Regions from separate parts of the Mucilaginibacter sp. GW821-FHT07G05 genome, predicted to be linked through region 3. Evidence: riboswitches for the same ligand, from Rfam matches in the RefSeq annotation. Region 3 holds a riboswitch; each other region holds the start of a gene.
The links. A riboswitch is a leader RNA that binds a small molecule or an ion and turns the genes downstream of it on or off. The one in region 3 is predicted to bind S-adenosylmethionine.

Region 1 (4,079 bases), on a different contig from region 3:
CTGTAAACCTACCGCTATTGCCGCTGTAGCGGTTAAACTTGTTTGTATGAATTTTCGGCGACTTTTATTTTCCATGTCTTTTATTGATATGATGTATTTCGAACTGCAATTTATAAGATAAAGTATTCATATTCTCAACAATTACCTTATGCAACGGTTTTTTGACATTGCAAGTAATTTTTACAGACGTCGCGGGCAGATTCGAACTGCCGTATAAGGTTTTGCAGACCCCCACCTCTCCTCTCGGTCACGCGACTATTTTGTGTTATTGAGTGATTTGGTGAATGAGTGATTGAGTGGGCATGATAACTAATTAACCTACAATGTTGTTATCACATCCTGCACTCATTCATCAAATTGCTCAATAAATTATTTGTTGGGTTGCGGTGTTAAGCGCAAATAAGGTTTAACCTGGGTAAAACCTTTAGGAAATTTGGCCGGGATATCTTCCGTCTTAATTGCGGGTACCACCACCACGTCCTCGCCTTCTTTCCAGTCGGCAGGTGTGGCTACGCTGTAATTGGCGGTTAGCTGTAATGAATCTATCACCCGTAATATTTCCTGGAAATTTCTTCCTGTTGATGCCGGGTAAGTAATGATCAGTTTAATGGTTTTATCGGGCGCTATGATGAACAATGACCTTACCGTTGCGGTTAGCGATGCATTCGGGTGAATCATATCATAAACCTCGGCTATTTCGCGGTGCTCATCTGCTATGATCGGGAAGTTCACTTCCACATTCTGGGTTTCGTTAATGTCCTGTATCCAGCCTTTATGTGATTCTACTCCGTCAACACTCAGGGCAACTACCTTTACATCACGTTTATCAAACTCATCTTTCAATGATGCCGTGCGGCCAAGCTCGGTAGTACACACAGGTGTATAGTCCGCAGGGTGCGAGAATAGCACGCCCCAGCTGTCGCCTAAAAATTCGTAAAAATCTATTTCGCCTAATGATGTTTGCGCCGTAAAGTTGGGCGCTTTGTCTCCTAATCGTAAACTCATGGTGATTATGTATTTATGTTGTTATTTGTATCCTAATTAATTATGCTGCAACCGAATCATAAACCGCTGCTAACACGCTTACTGCATGGTCAATTTCGGCAGCGGTATTGTATTTACTGAACGAGAAACGAATGGTGTTCCTCGATGCATCGGCATTAATGGCCTGTAATACATGCGATGCCGAGCCGGTAGAGCAGGCGCTGCCGCCCGATACCGAGATGTTGTTTTGATCGAGATAAGCTAACAGATCGAAAGCGTTGGCGTTAACCGGCAAGCTCGCGCTTAGCACAGTGTAAAGACTTTTATCTGCAATGGCCGAATTACCATTGAAATATACATCGCCAACCTGTTCCTGTAGTTTATAGATCATCCTGTTTTTTAATGTTTGTATATATTTTTGATGCTCATCAATATCGCGGTAAGCTATTTCCAGCGCTTTTGCCAGGCCAATTATACCGTGAATATTCTCGGTACCTGCCCTTAATTTGCGTTCCTGCGAGCCGCCGTGCAACAACCTCGAAAGTTGTACACCATCGCGACAGTAAAGAAACCCTACCCCTTTTGGCCCATGAAACTTATGTGCCGAAGCTGCTAAAAAATGTGTTTTTAGTTTTGACAGATCGTGGCGGTAATGCCCGATGGTTTGAACCGTATCTGAATGAAAAATTGCTCCGTAGCTACAACAGACCTCGCCTATCAATTCGATATCGTTCAGGTTGCCAATTTCGTTATTGGCATGCATTACCGATACCAGCGAGCGTGTATTGTTTTGCAATAAGGTTTCGAGGTGATCGATATCAAGGTTACCCCTGCTATCTATATTGATGAAGCTTAATTTTATTTCGCCTTGTTTTTGCAGTTCTTCCAGCGTGTGCAGTACCGCATGGTGTTCAAAAGGCGTAGTGATAACGTGTTTTATTTGGTGAGAACGTACGCTTGATAGTATGGCCGTGTTATCGGCCTCGGTACCACCACTTGTAAAGATGATCTCGTTCGGCGACGCGTTCAGTAAACCTGCAATGGTTTGCCTTGCCTGCTCAATAGCACTTTTTACCTGCCTGCCATGCTCATGATGCGACGAAGGATTTCCGAAAAATTCGAGTAAGTAAGGGGTGATGGTGGTAAATACCTCGCTATCAAGTTGAGTGGTTGCGGCGTTATCAAGGTAAATTCTCATTTTGTTTCTCTTTTTATAAATCGTTAACAGTTATGTTTTTGTATCGACTTATCCGGAAAAGAGGCAAAAAAGAAAAGCTGCTGAGCGAGTCTTAAAATATTTGTCATCTTATCTTCCTCCTTTGTGGCGGAGCAGGAATTAGCACCTTTTACAAGCTCAAGAGCCGGTACAGGTTGCTAAGACGTCATAGGGCCTTTCCCTCTGTCTTTCTGGATAAGTATAATAAAGAACAATTATTATGATGCAAACATACACATTTAAACTACTATTCACATAGATTTTATAGTTTTTATTTGAAATAAATTATTTATCACTGATTTACAGCGAAATAAAAATGCGCCCGGTAGTTAAACCAGACGCATTTTTCTCTATTTAGGTTATTGAAAAGCTCAATTAGCAGATCACCTGCCCGCAAAATATTGCTCGCAAAGGCCGAATGACAGTGTCATCCCGTTGCCGCCAACACCGTTGATGATGGTTACACCCGGTTCCGGATCGGTGATAAATTCGGTTTCGCCGTTCATCATTTTTGGGTAGATGCCATGCCACGATTGCAGCAGTTTCCAGTCTTTAAAAGTAGCGAAGGTATGCAGGTAGTCGGTAATTAATTTGTTAATAAATTCCTTATCGAACGGATCGTGCACCAAACCATATTCGTGCGAGTCGCCTATAGTAAGTTCGCCGCCGCCATTTTGCGATACCATTACATGGATGCCCCATTTTAAATGTTCGGCATACTGTTCCTCATAACGCTGCTTAAGCGCAGGTAATGAAGCAGCTATCTGAAAACCTGGATAATGGATCATAGATAAACCACCGCAAAGCGACGGACCTATGCGCCAACCCTCGGGCTGGGTAACCAAACGCATCATTTGCAGTTTACATTTGCTGATATTGGTTTGCAGGAATAATTCGGGATACAGGGTTTCAAAATCGGCACCGCTGCATACAAATATTTCGTCGGCCTCCCAGGTACGTTTACCGGAGTAAACCTTTGGCGCTTCAATTTGGCTTATGGCCGTGTTCCAATGAAACTCAACACCGAATTTACCGGCAAGGTAAGCGGCCACCTGCCCTACCGCTACACGTGACTCAATGATCATTTCTTCGCCGCTCCATAAAGCGCCCTTTAAACCATCCGGGTTTACAGCCGGTGATCTTTTCAGTGCTTCGGCCGGTGTAAGTAAGGCGCAGTCGCGGTCATTTTTGTTGGCTTCCACATAGTCGGCAATTACCTGTAGCTCATCATCATGATAAGCCAAATGCAGCGAGCCAACTTCGTCATGCCAGATATCGGCTTCGGTACAAACCGTTTTCCAGATGCTGCGAGACAGCATGGCCCTTTCAAACATTGGCCCGGTGGCCTGCCCTATTGGCCACACCATACCAAAATTACGTATTGATGCACCCACAGCACGCTCGTTACGTTCAAATACGGTGACTTTATAACCTCGTGTAGCCAGTGCCCTTGTCGTTGCAAGGCCCACTATGCCTGCTCCTATAACTATTGCCGACTTTTGTTTCATACCGTGATGATGTTTAAATTTTTAGCGCTTTTATTACTTTTTCGCGCGCTTTGTAAAAAATATATTAATGACATTACCGCGCTTACGCCGCCAACTATGGCAACAATCAGAACGCCTTCCTTAAAAAACGCGCCCCAGCTAATGGTAGGCCTGCCCAGTTCTTTGATGAGTAGTACGCTTACGCTGCCTAAATATCCGGCGGCATCGGCTATGTACATCACAAAACCGACGTTGCTTCGGTATTTGAATGAAGCGATCATCCGCTCGAAGAAAATGGCATTGTAGGGTACATAACCCAGGTATAAACCTAACCCGGCCATGGTCATCCAAGTTATTGGGCTGATGGCTTCCAGATCAAACAATATGGTTGA
Region 2 (4,079 bases), on a different contig from region 3:
CCCTTATGGTAAATTGCGGGAATGCCAAATAATAAGGCTGCCCGGTAACCGGGTTTGTACTTAGCGGATTAGTAGTACCATAAGGCGAACCCAAAATATTGGCACACACAATAAAATGTTCTTCGGGATTAAAATAGTTATCCGTACCGAATAAACCCTGCCACCAATCAAGCACGTCGGAATTGGCGGTCAACGCATGGCACACCCAAACCACATTATCCTTGTTTTTGTTCAGCTTGCCGTAGGTATTAAAACCTATTTCAAGATCATGCAACTCGCTGCCCGACTCAAGTTTAAATGTTTTAGTGTACTTAAATACTTCTGTGTTCATATATATTATTTAAGTCCCTCCCCAACGGAAGGGACTTTTTAATTTGTATAGCCCGCGCTAAATGGTTTACACCAATTCGGCTTCGGGTTGTTTTATTTTATTGAAGGCTTGTTCAAAATCGCCTTTAATATCATCAATATGTTCAATACCAACGGCTACACGTAACAGGGTAGGCGTAACACCGGCAGAAAGTTGCTCTTCATCACTCAATTGCTGATGCGTAGTAGCAGATGGCTGTATGATCAGCGTTTTCGCGTCGCCCACGTTTGCCACATGGCTCACCAGTTTAAGGCTGTCAATTATTGCACCCGCGTTTTCTTTATCGCCTTTTACCTCAAATGACAATACCGCGCCAAATCCGTTTTTTAAATACTTTTTAGCCAGCGCGTTATACGGTGATGATGCCAAACCCGGATAGTTTACTTTGGCTACCAAAGGATGCTGTTCCAACCATTTGGCCAGTTCGAGCGCGTTATCAATATGGCGTTGTACACGTAACGACAGGGTTTCTAATCCCTGAACCAATAACCACGAGTTGAATGGTGATTGCGACGGACCGAAATCGCGCAGGCCTTCCACACGGGCACGTATAATAAACTGAATATTACCAAACGGACCGCCAATACCGAATACATCGCCAAATACTAAACCATGGTAACCTTCGGCCGGTTCGGTAAATTGAGGATATTTGCCGTTGGCCCAGTTGTAGTTACCACCATCAACTATTACACCGCCAATGCTTGTACCATGGCCGCCAATCCATTTGGTAGCCGATTGTACTACAACATGTGCGCCATGCTCCAGCGGGCGGAACAAATATCCGGCAGCGCCGAAAGTATTATCTACTATTAAAGGAAGGTCGTGTTTTTGTGCAACCGCGGCAATCTTTTCAAAATCAGGGATATTAAAACCCGGATTACCTATGGTTTCGAGGTAAATTGCTTTTGTTTTATCGTCAATAAGGGCTTCTATGTTTTCGGCAGTATCGTCTTTGGCAAAACGCGCGTCGATACCAATGCGTTTAAAGGCTACTTTAAACTGGTTGTAAGTGCCTCCGTATAAAAATGGCGAGGTAACAAAGTTATCGCCAAGCTGTAAAATGTTATTTAAGGCCAAAAATTGCGCTGCCTGGCCGGATGCTGTTGCTAATGCCGCTACACCACCTTCTAAAGCCGCTACCCGTTTTTCAAAAACATCGGTAGTGGGGTTCATTATGCGGGAATAGATATTGCCAAACTCTTTCAGCGCGAATAGGTTAGCACCATGCTCGGCACTGTTAAAAACATAAGAAGTAGTTTGATATAAAGGTACAGCGCGTGAACCTGTTGTTGCATCTGCTTCCTGACCTGCGTGTAATTGTAGTGTTTCGAATTTTAAATTTGTAGTAGACATGATATGTTAAGATTTTAATTGTTTGTAAATGATCAGTTTGTTTTACCGTGTGCGCAAAGCAGGATAATAGCATCCCGATAGGAGCAACACGCGTATTTTTCAGGAAAATGAAAATGGGAACGTGTTACTGAATCAACAGCAGCAACACATACAAATACAAATAGCAAATGAATTGCCGGTTGGGGTAACCTGTTGTATCTTACTTTCTTTAACTTGTACTAAACTTTTCATGGTGGTTAATTTATATTCCCCGGGATCCATTCTCCGGGCCAGGAATTGGCACCTTCTTCAAATTGAAGGGTTGCCAGTGGGTTGTTGAGCCTGATCTCTCGCCACTTCTTTATAAACCAAAATTCGCCGGTTGGCGGAACAATGATCTTAATATTTGCTACCAAATAATGTTTCAAAGATATGTTAATTGAATACTTATCTCCAAATTTTATTTTTATTTATGCTTAAAAACTGTTAAAAGCCGCTTCAAGGTCGGCAATAAGATCATCAATATGCTCTAAACCTACTGATACCCTAAGCAGGTTTCGGGGCGTTTTGGTGTCGGGCCCTTCTACCGATGCACGGTGTTCTATCAGGCTTTCAACACCACCCAGGCTGGTGGCTTGTGTAAACAGCTTTACACTATTTACTACTTTACGGGTATCATCTTCGCTGCCTTTTATGCAAAAAGACAGCATTCCGCCAAAGCTCAGCATTTGCGCCTTAGCAATATCATGCTGTGGGTGCGATGGCAAACCCGGATACATTACACGTTCTACCTTCGGATGGTCTTGCAAAAATTGTACTAATAGCTGCGCGTTATTTACATGACCACGTACACGGTAAGGCAGCGTTTTAATACTGCGTACCAAGTAATAGCAATCCATAGGCGAGGGGATAGCGCCACCCATTTCCTGTACCTGGCGGATCTTTAACCACCAGTCGCTTTTTTCAGCGGCAATTAATGCGCCGCCCATCAGGTCGCTGTGGCCGCCAAAGTATTTTGTAGCCGAGTGCATCACCAGGTCGGCCCCTAATGCGATAGGTTGCTGGCATACAGGTGTGGCGAAAGTATTATCGCACACTACTTTAATACCTTTGGAATGGGCTATGGCAACTACCTTTCTAATATCGGTAAGCTTCAATAACGGGTTCGATGGGGTTTCTATCCATATTACACCAGTATTGGATTTTATATGCTGTTGTAGTAATTCGGTATTGTTCACATCAATAAAATCGAACTCCAGTATACCGGCAAAAAGATTTTTGATCTGGTTGCGCAAACCATGGTACATATCATCGGGTAATATAATATGTGTGCCCGCAGGTAACGATTGAAATACCGCCATGCCCGCGGCATTGCCCGATGAAAACGCTGCTGCCTCAACACCGCCCTCCAGTTGAGCAAGTACCTGCTCTAAAGCGCTCCGGTTGGGGTTGGATGAACGACTGTATATATAACCTCCCGGATAACTGCCATCTTCGCCACGTTCAAATGTGGTCGACATGATGATGGGCTGTATCACCGCTTTCGTGGTTGGGTCGTTATGGTTGCCGGCGTGTATGGCTATGGTTTCGATATTCATAAGGCAGAAAATTATGCCCCAAATTAAGCAACATTAATTTATTTGATTGTAGCGTTCACAATAATATTACCGTAATAAGTTTAAAACCCCAATGTCATAACCCCATTTTTATGAAAAGTTTAGTATGCTCCATATTGGTGATCTGCGCCGTATCATGCAATAAAGAAGATTTAAAAACAGCAGGCAATATTAGCACCGATAAGCTGTACGGCAAGTGGAAATGGGTGCAATCAACGGGAGGCTTTGCGGGTAGAACTATTACACCGCAGTCTGAAGGTTACCGTTCATCGGTTGAGTTTAAACGGAATAATACGGCTACTTTTTATCGTAACGATTCGCTTACAAACCAATCGGCGTTTACGCTTAGCAAGGATAAAACCATTTTTTCTGAAGATCCGGCTTATATCATTAAATATCAGAACGGTGGGTTAGACCAGGTGATCGTAAAAGCTAAAAATGATACGCTTGTTTTGGCCGATAACGTTAATGACGGCTTCGCTGTGCAGTACGTAAAGGATAAATAGTTACACGCCTGTGATATTCTGATGCAGCAATTACGTATTTTTGCTGTAAAGTTTTTTAGATGGCAGCTGACAATAATTTACAAGTACTATTACAGGACCCAAGCTTATCTGCTGATTTAAAACACATTGCTCAAAAGGTACTCAACCACCAGCGTATCACCTTTGATGAAGGTGTTTTATTATATGAAAAAGGCGAATTGGGCTATTTAGGTACCCTCGCCAACTATATTCGCGAAGAAAAGCACGGCGATAAAA
Region 3 (4,079 bases):
GGGGGTAGAACGAACCATTACCCAGTTTGGCGTTTGGCGCACCACATTTGAAACAGGCGGAGACGACCGCGGGCCGGATAAATTTGATTTTTTAACCAGTGTGGATAATGTAACATGGGTAAACCAGGGTTCATTCAATTTTAACCGTTTAATAAATGGCGAACAAAAATATTTACTTCCTAATAAACCAAAGGCAAGGTACTTTAAGTTTGTAGGCACCCAAGGCCCGCAAAGCTATATGGTGATGGGGGAGATAAGCACTTACGGATTGTAACACCACTTAAAAATTAGCATAAAAAGCTCCGCTGAGATTCTTCTTCGCGGGGCTTTTTTTATTGGTTATTATGTGCTTTTGATATTAATTATAAAAAATTCTATAAATTCTATGGATATTATAGTTTATATCATATATTTGTATCAGATAACACGTTCTTTATAGTACTTATCCAGAAAGACAGAGGGAAAGGCCCTATGATGTCTTAGCAACCTGTACATCCTCATATATGTAAAAGGTGCTAACTCCTGCTTCGCGATATGCGGAGATAGATAAGATAAAAAGATTTCCAGATACATAGCTGTCTCTTTTTGCCTCTCAGGATAAGTCAAATACCAGGAACATTAATTTGACATACAAAGCAGCTATACAAGCATGAAAAAAATATACTTATTATCATTTATACTCTTACTAAGCTTTGGCGCTTACAGCCAGATACAGGAACCTGTTAAATGGGCTTACGCAGCGAAAAAAACGGGCAATAACGAGGCCGTAATATTTGTTAAGGCTACTATTGATAAAGGCTGGCACATTTACTCGCAAAACATTGCCGAAGGCGGGCCAACTAAAACAGAACTGAAGTTCGCCGCGTCGGCAGATATTTCGCTGGTAGGTAAACCATCCGAGCCAAAACCCATTAAAAAGTTTGAAAAGTACTTTGGGGTGAACGTTGCCTATTTTGAAAAGCAGGTAATATTTCAGCAAAAAATAAAGCTTAATAAAAGTAACCCGGTAGTAAAAGGCACTATCACATTTTTAGCGTGCAGCAATAAAGAGTGCCTGCCGCCTGAGGATATTGAATTTACCGTAGCGGTAAAATAATACACCCGTAATAAAAAAAAATACTGCTATAATAATTATAGCTAAACCTTACACATATATCAATATACCACCGATTGATTTATAAATAGGAGGGAACAGTGCAACACCCGTGAAGCTGACCGAACAGGAAAGGCAGTGGGTTTAAATCTGATCCTGACAAACTGAAATTAAATTTATAAAGAAATGAAGAACGGTATTTTTGATGGCCAAACCGCATTGCGCAACTTAAACAGCTATTGCTTAGCAGTTTTACCCGGTTGCTGCTGTTGTAATTAAAGATTTTTTACCTGTCTGTTAACCCGGATACCGCCTTGAAAAACAAGACCGGCATCCTGGCTGTAAAGAGGTATTGCTTTATGCAATGGTGGTAATTTCATTCAGCTTGCTTTTCCGAACAGTCCAGGATGCCAGTCATCCATATTTAAACAATATATCAAACTAAATAAAAATAAATACTACTAATTCTATAGATAAACTTGTATTATTGATTTTTATTGTTACCTTTACGCCATCTAATTAACCCCACCATTAATTAGTTGATTTATAAAGAAGAAGGGAGAGGAAGTCTCGATGATCTTCTAGCAACTTTTCATTCAGTAATGAAATAAGTGCTTTACTTTTTTCCGAAGGGATGTTCCTCCGGAAATATAAATTAACTAGTGTTATGCAAAATTTGAATTATCTCTTTTTAGCCAAACAATCAAGCGCAACCACCGTGCGATGTTGTTGTATGTGCATGTAGTTCCCCGGGGTTTCTCCGCATAAAATTTATCGGAATTATTTACCGTGAGCTGTAGCTGTTTAGCTGCGGGTAAGGGATTGCTTATGCCTCAAATTTAAGCACACTACTTAATGTTCAATTAAGCAGTAAACAAAATTTAACAACTATAAATCACACAAAAAATGAACTTCAAAAATTATCTATCTAAAGCAAAATACCTTTCATTGGGATTGTTGCTAAGTGGCGCAGCGTTAGCCGGCGATAAAAATCCGCCTGCAAAATTTATTAAAGAAGGTGTTTGGCGCGGTGTATTCACCGTGAGCGAATCGCAAGTGCCCTTCAACTTCGAGCTGAAAGGTAAAGATGCCGAGCATGCCGTATTTACCTTGTTAAACGGTTCACGCCGCGATAACTTCCACGTGCAGCTGCTGGGTAAAGATTCGGTATTTATCAAAATGAATACTTATGACGCGGCCCTCGTTGCCAAAATAAATGATGACGGTACCTTAAGCGGCGAATACCGCAGCCTGGTGCCTAACTTCCGTGGTAACGCGTTGCCTTTTACAGCCGAGCATGGTAAAACTTATCGCTTTGTAGAGCCAGGTAAAGATGTAGCCCCTACAGCAGATCTTACCGGTAAATGGGAGCTTAAATTATACAGTAAAGAGGCTGTACCTGCTTCAATAGCCCTGTTAAAACAAAAAGGCAACAAACTTACCGGTGTGGTAATGACGGTGGTAGGCGATAGCCGCGAAATTGAAGGTACTATACAAGGTAACGAGTTCGCGCTATCGGGCTTTACCGGCCCAAGCCCTTTTATTATTAAAGGAAAAATAAACGATGACGGTACATTATCTGGCGAAGAAGGCTTCGGGATATACAAAAACCTGAAGTTTGACGCTACCAAAAACAACGATGTTGAACTGCCCGATCCTTATAAACTTACTTTTTTAAAAGAAGGCTACAAAAAGCTTGATTTTACCTTCCCCGATCTGAACGGTAAGCAGGTATCGTTAAGCGATAATAAATACAAAGGCAAGGTAGTGATTGTTGAAATTATTGGCACCTGGTGCCCTAACTGTACAGATCAAACCGTGTTTTTGTCGCCATGGTTCAACAAAAATAAAAAACGTGGTGTAGAAGCTATCGCTATCGGCTTTGAGCAAAAAGACAGCCTGGAGTATGCAAAATATACTTTAGGTAAGCTGCGCGATAAGTACAATATCGGTTACGATATTCTGTTTGGTGGCCTGGCCGATAAAAAACTGGTAGCTCAAAAACTGCCTGCGCTTAACAAATTCATCGCTTTCCCTACCACAATAATTATTGACCGTAAGGGCGATGTACGTGAAATATACACAGGCTACACCGGCACGGTAACAGGCAAATACTTTGACGATTACGAAAAGAAATTCAACAAAGTACTGGATGCCTTAATAGCCGAACCGGCACCGGAAAACGCGGCCAATACGCAGGATGCAGGTAACACAGTACAAGGTAAATAACAAACCGACCTCATATAAACAACCATTATGAAAACAATTAAATTTTTAAAAGGCACCGCGCTGCTGTCGGCAGGTTTACTGTTCAGCGGGGCTGTACTGGCCGGTGACAAGGAACCGGCTGCAAAAGTGATTAAGGAAGGTGTATGGCGGGGCGTATTTAACGTGAGCGAAACACAGGTGCCCTTCAACTTCGAGTTTAAGGGGAAAGATCTGGAGCACGGCACTTTCACGTTGCTGAACGGTACCCGTCGTGATGATTTTCATGTGCAGCGCCTGGGTAAAGATTCGGTATTCATCAAAATGAATACTTATGATGCCGCCCTGGTAGCTAAAATTGAAGACAACGGTACCCTGAACGGCGAATACCGTAGCTTGGTACCCGGCAAACGCGGCAACGCTTTGCCTTTTACAGCCGAGTATGGCAAAAAATACCGCTTTGTTGAACCGGGTAAAGATGTTGCCCCTGCTGCCAATTTAAGCGGTAAATGGGAGCTTAAGTTTTACTCAAAGGAGCAGGTGCCTAACAAAGTAGCTATCCTTAAACAGAACGGTAACAAACTAACCGGCGTAATTATGCAGGTAACAGGCGATAGCCGCGAACTGGAAGGTACCGTACAGGGAGATGAATTTGTGCTGTCGGGCTTTACCGGCCCAAGCCCTAAGATCTACAAAGGCAAGATCAATGCCGACGGTACTTTAAGCGGCGTAACCTCACAAGGTATTTATGATAATACCAAGTTTGATGGCGTAAAAGATG

Region 1: it holds a riboswitch for S-adenosylmethionine, as region 3 does, so the genes downstream of both, AC07NA_RS23405 (cysteine desulfurase family protein) here and AC07NA_RS14705 (peroxiredoxin family protein) in region 3, are expected to answer to the same signal.
Region 2: it holds a riboswitch for S-adenosylmethionine, as region 3 does, so the genes downstream of both, AC07NA_RS03300 (O-acetylhomoserine aminocarboxypropyltransferase/cysteine synthase family protein) here and AC07NA_RS14705 (peroxiredoxin family protein) in region 3, are expected to answer to the same signal.

The regions. Positions count from the first base shown of each region.
Region 1 is NZ_JBWKQC010000012.1:42,002-46,080, reverse strand. Features, by position in the region: gene AC07NA_RS23420 (superoxide dismutase) at 1-75, opposite strand, end outside; tRNA gene AC07NA_RS23415 (tRNA-Cys) at 187-257, opposite strand; gene AC07NA_RS23410 (peroxiredoxin) at 370-1,005, opposite strand; gene AC07NA_RS23405 (cysteine desulfurase family protein) at 1,046-2,182, opposite strand; SAM riboswitch class I at 2,288-2,402, opposite strand; gene AC07NA_RS23400 (TIGR03364 family FAD-dependent oxidoreductase) at 2,584-3,708, opposite strand; gene AC07NA_RS23395 (DUF5690 family protein) at 3,705-4,079, opposite strand, start outside.
Region 2 is NZ_JBWKQC010000001.1:790,316-794,394, reverse strand. Features, by position in the region: gene AC07NA_RS03305 (homoserine O-acetyltransferase family protein) at 1-331, opposite strand, end outside; gene AC07NA_RS03300 (O-acetylhomoserine aminocarboxypropyltransferase/cysteine synthase family protein) at 398-1,723, opposite strand; SAM riboswitch class I at 1,962-2,072, opposite strand; gene AC07NA_RS03295 (trans-sulfuration enzyme family protein) at 2,179-3,300, opposite strand; gene AC07NA_RS03290 (hypothetical protein) at 3,411-3,824, shown strand; gene mqnE (aminofutalosine synthase MqnE) at 3,884-4,079, shown strand, end outside.
Region 3 is NZ_JBWKQC010000005.1:227,019-231,097, reverse strand. Features, by position in the region: gene AC07NA_RS14715 (DUF4998 domain-containing protein) at 1-274, shown strand, start outside; SAM riboswitch class I at 440-553, shown strand; gene AC07NA_RS14710 (protein-disulfide reductase DsbD N-terminal domain-containing protein) at 650-1,096, shown strand; SAM riboswitch class I at 1,635-1,750, shown strand; gene AC07NA_RS14705 (peroxiredoxin family protein) at 2,000-3,322, shown strand; gene AC07NA_RS14700 (peroxiredoxin family protein) at 3,350-4,079, shown strand, end outside.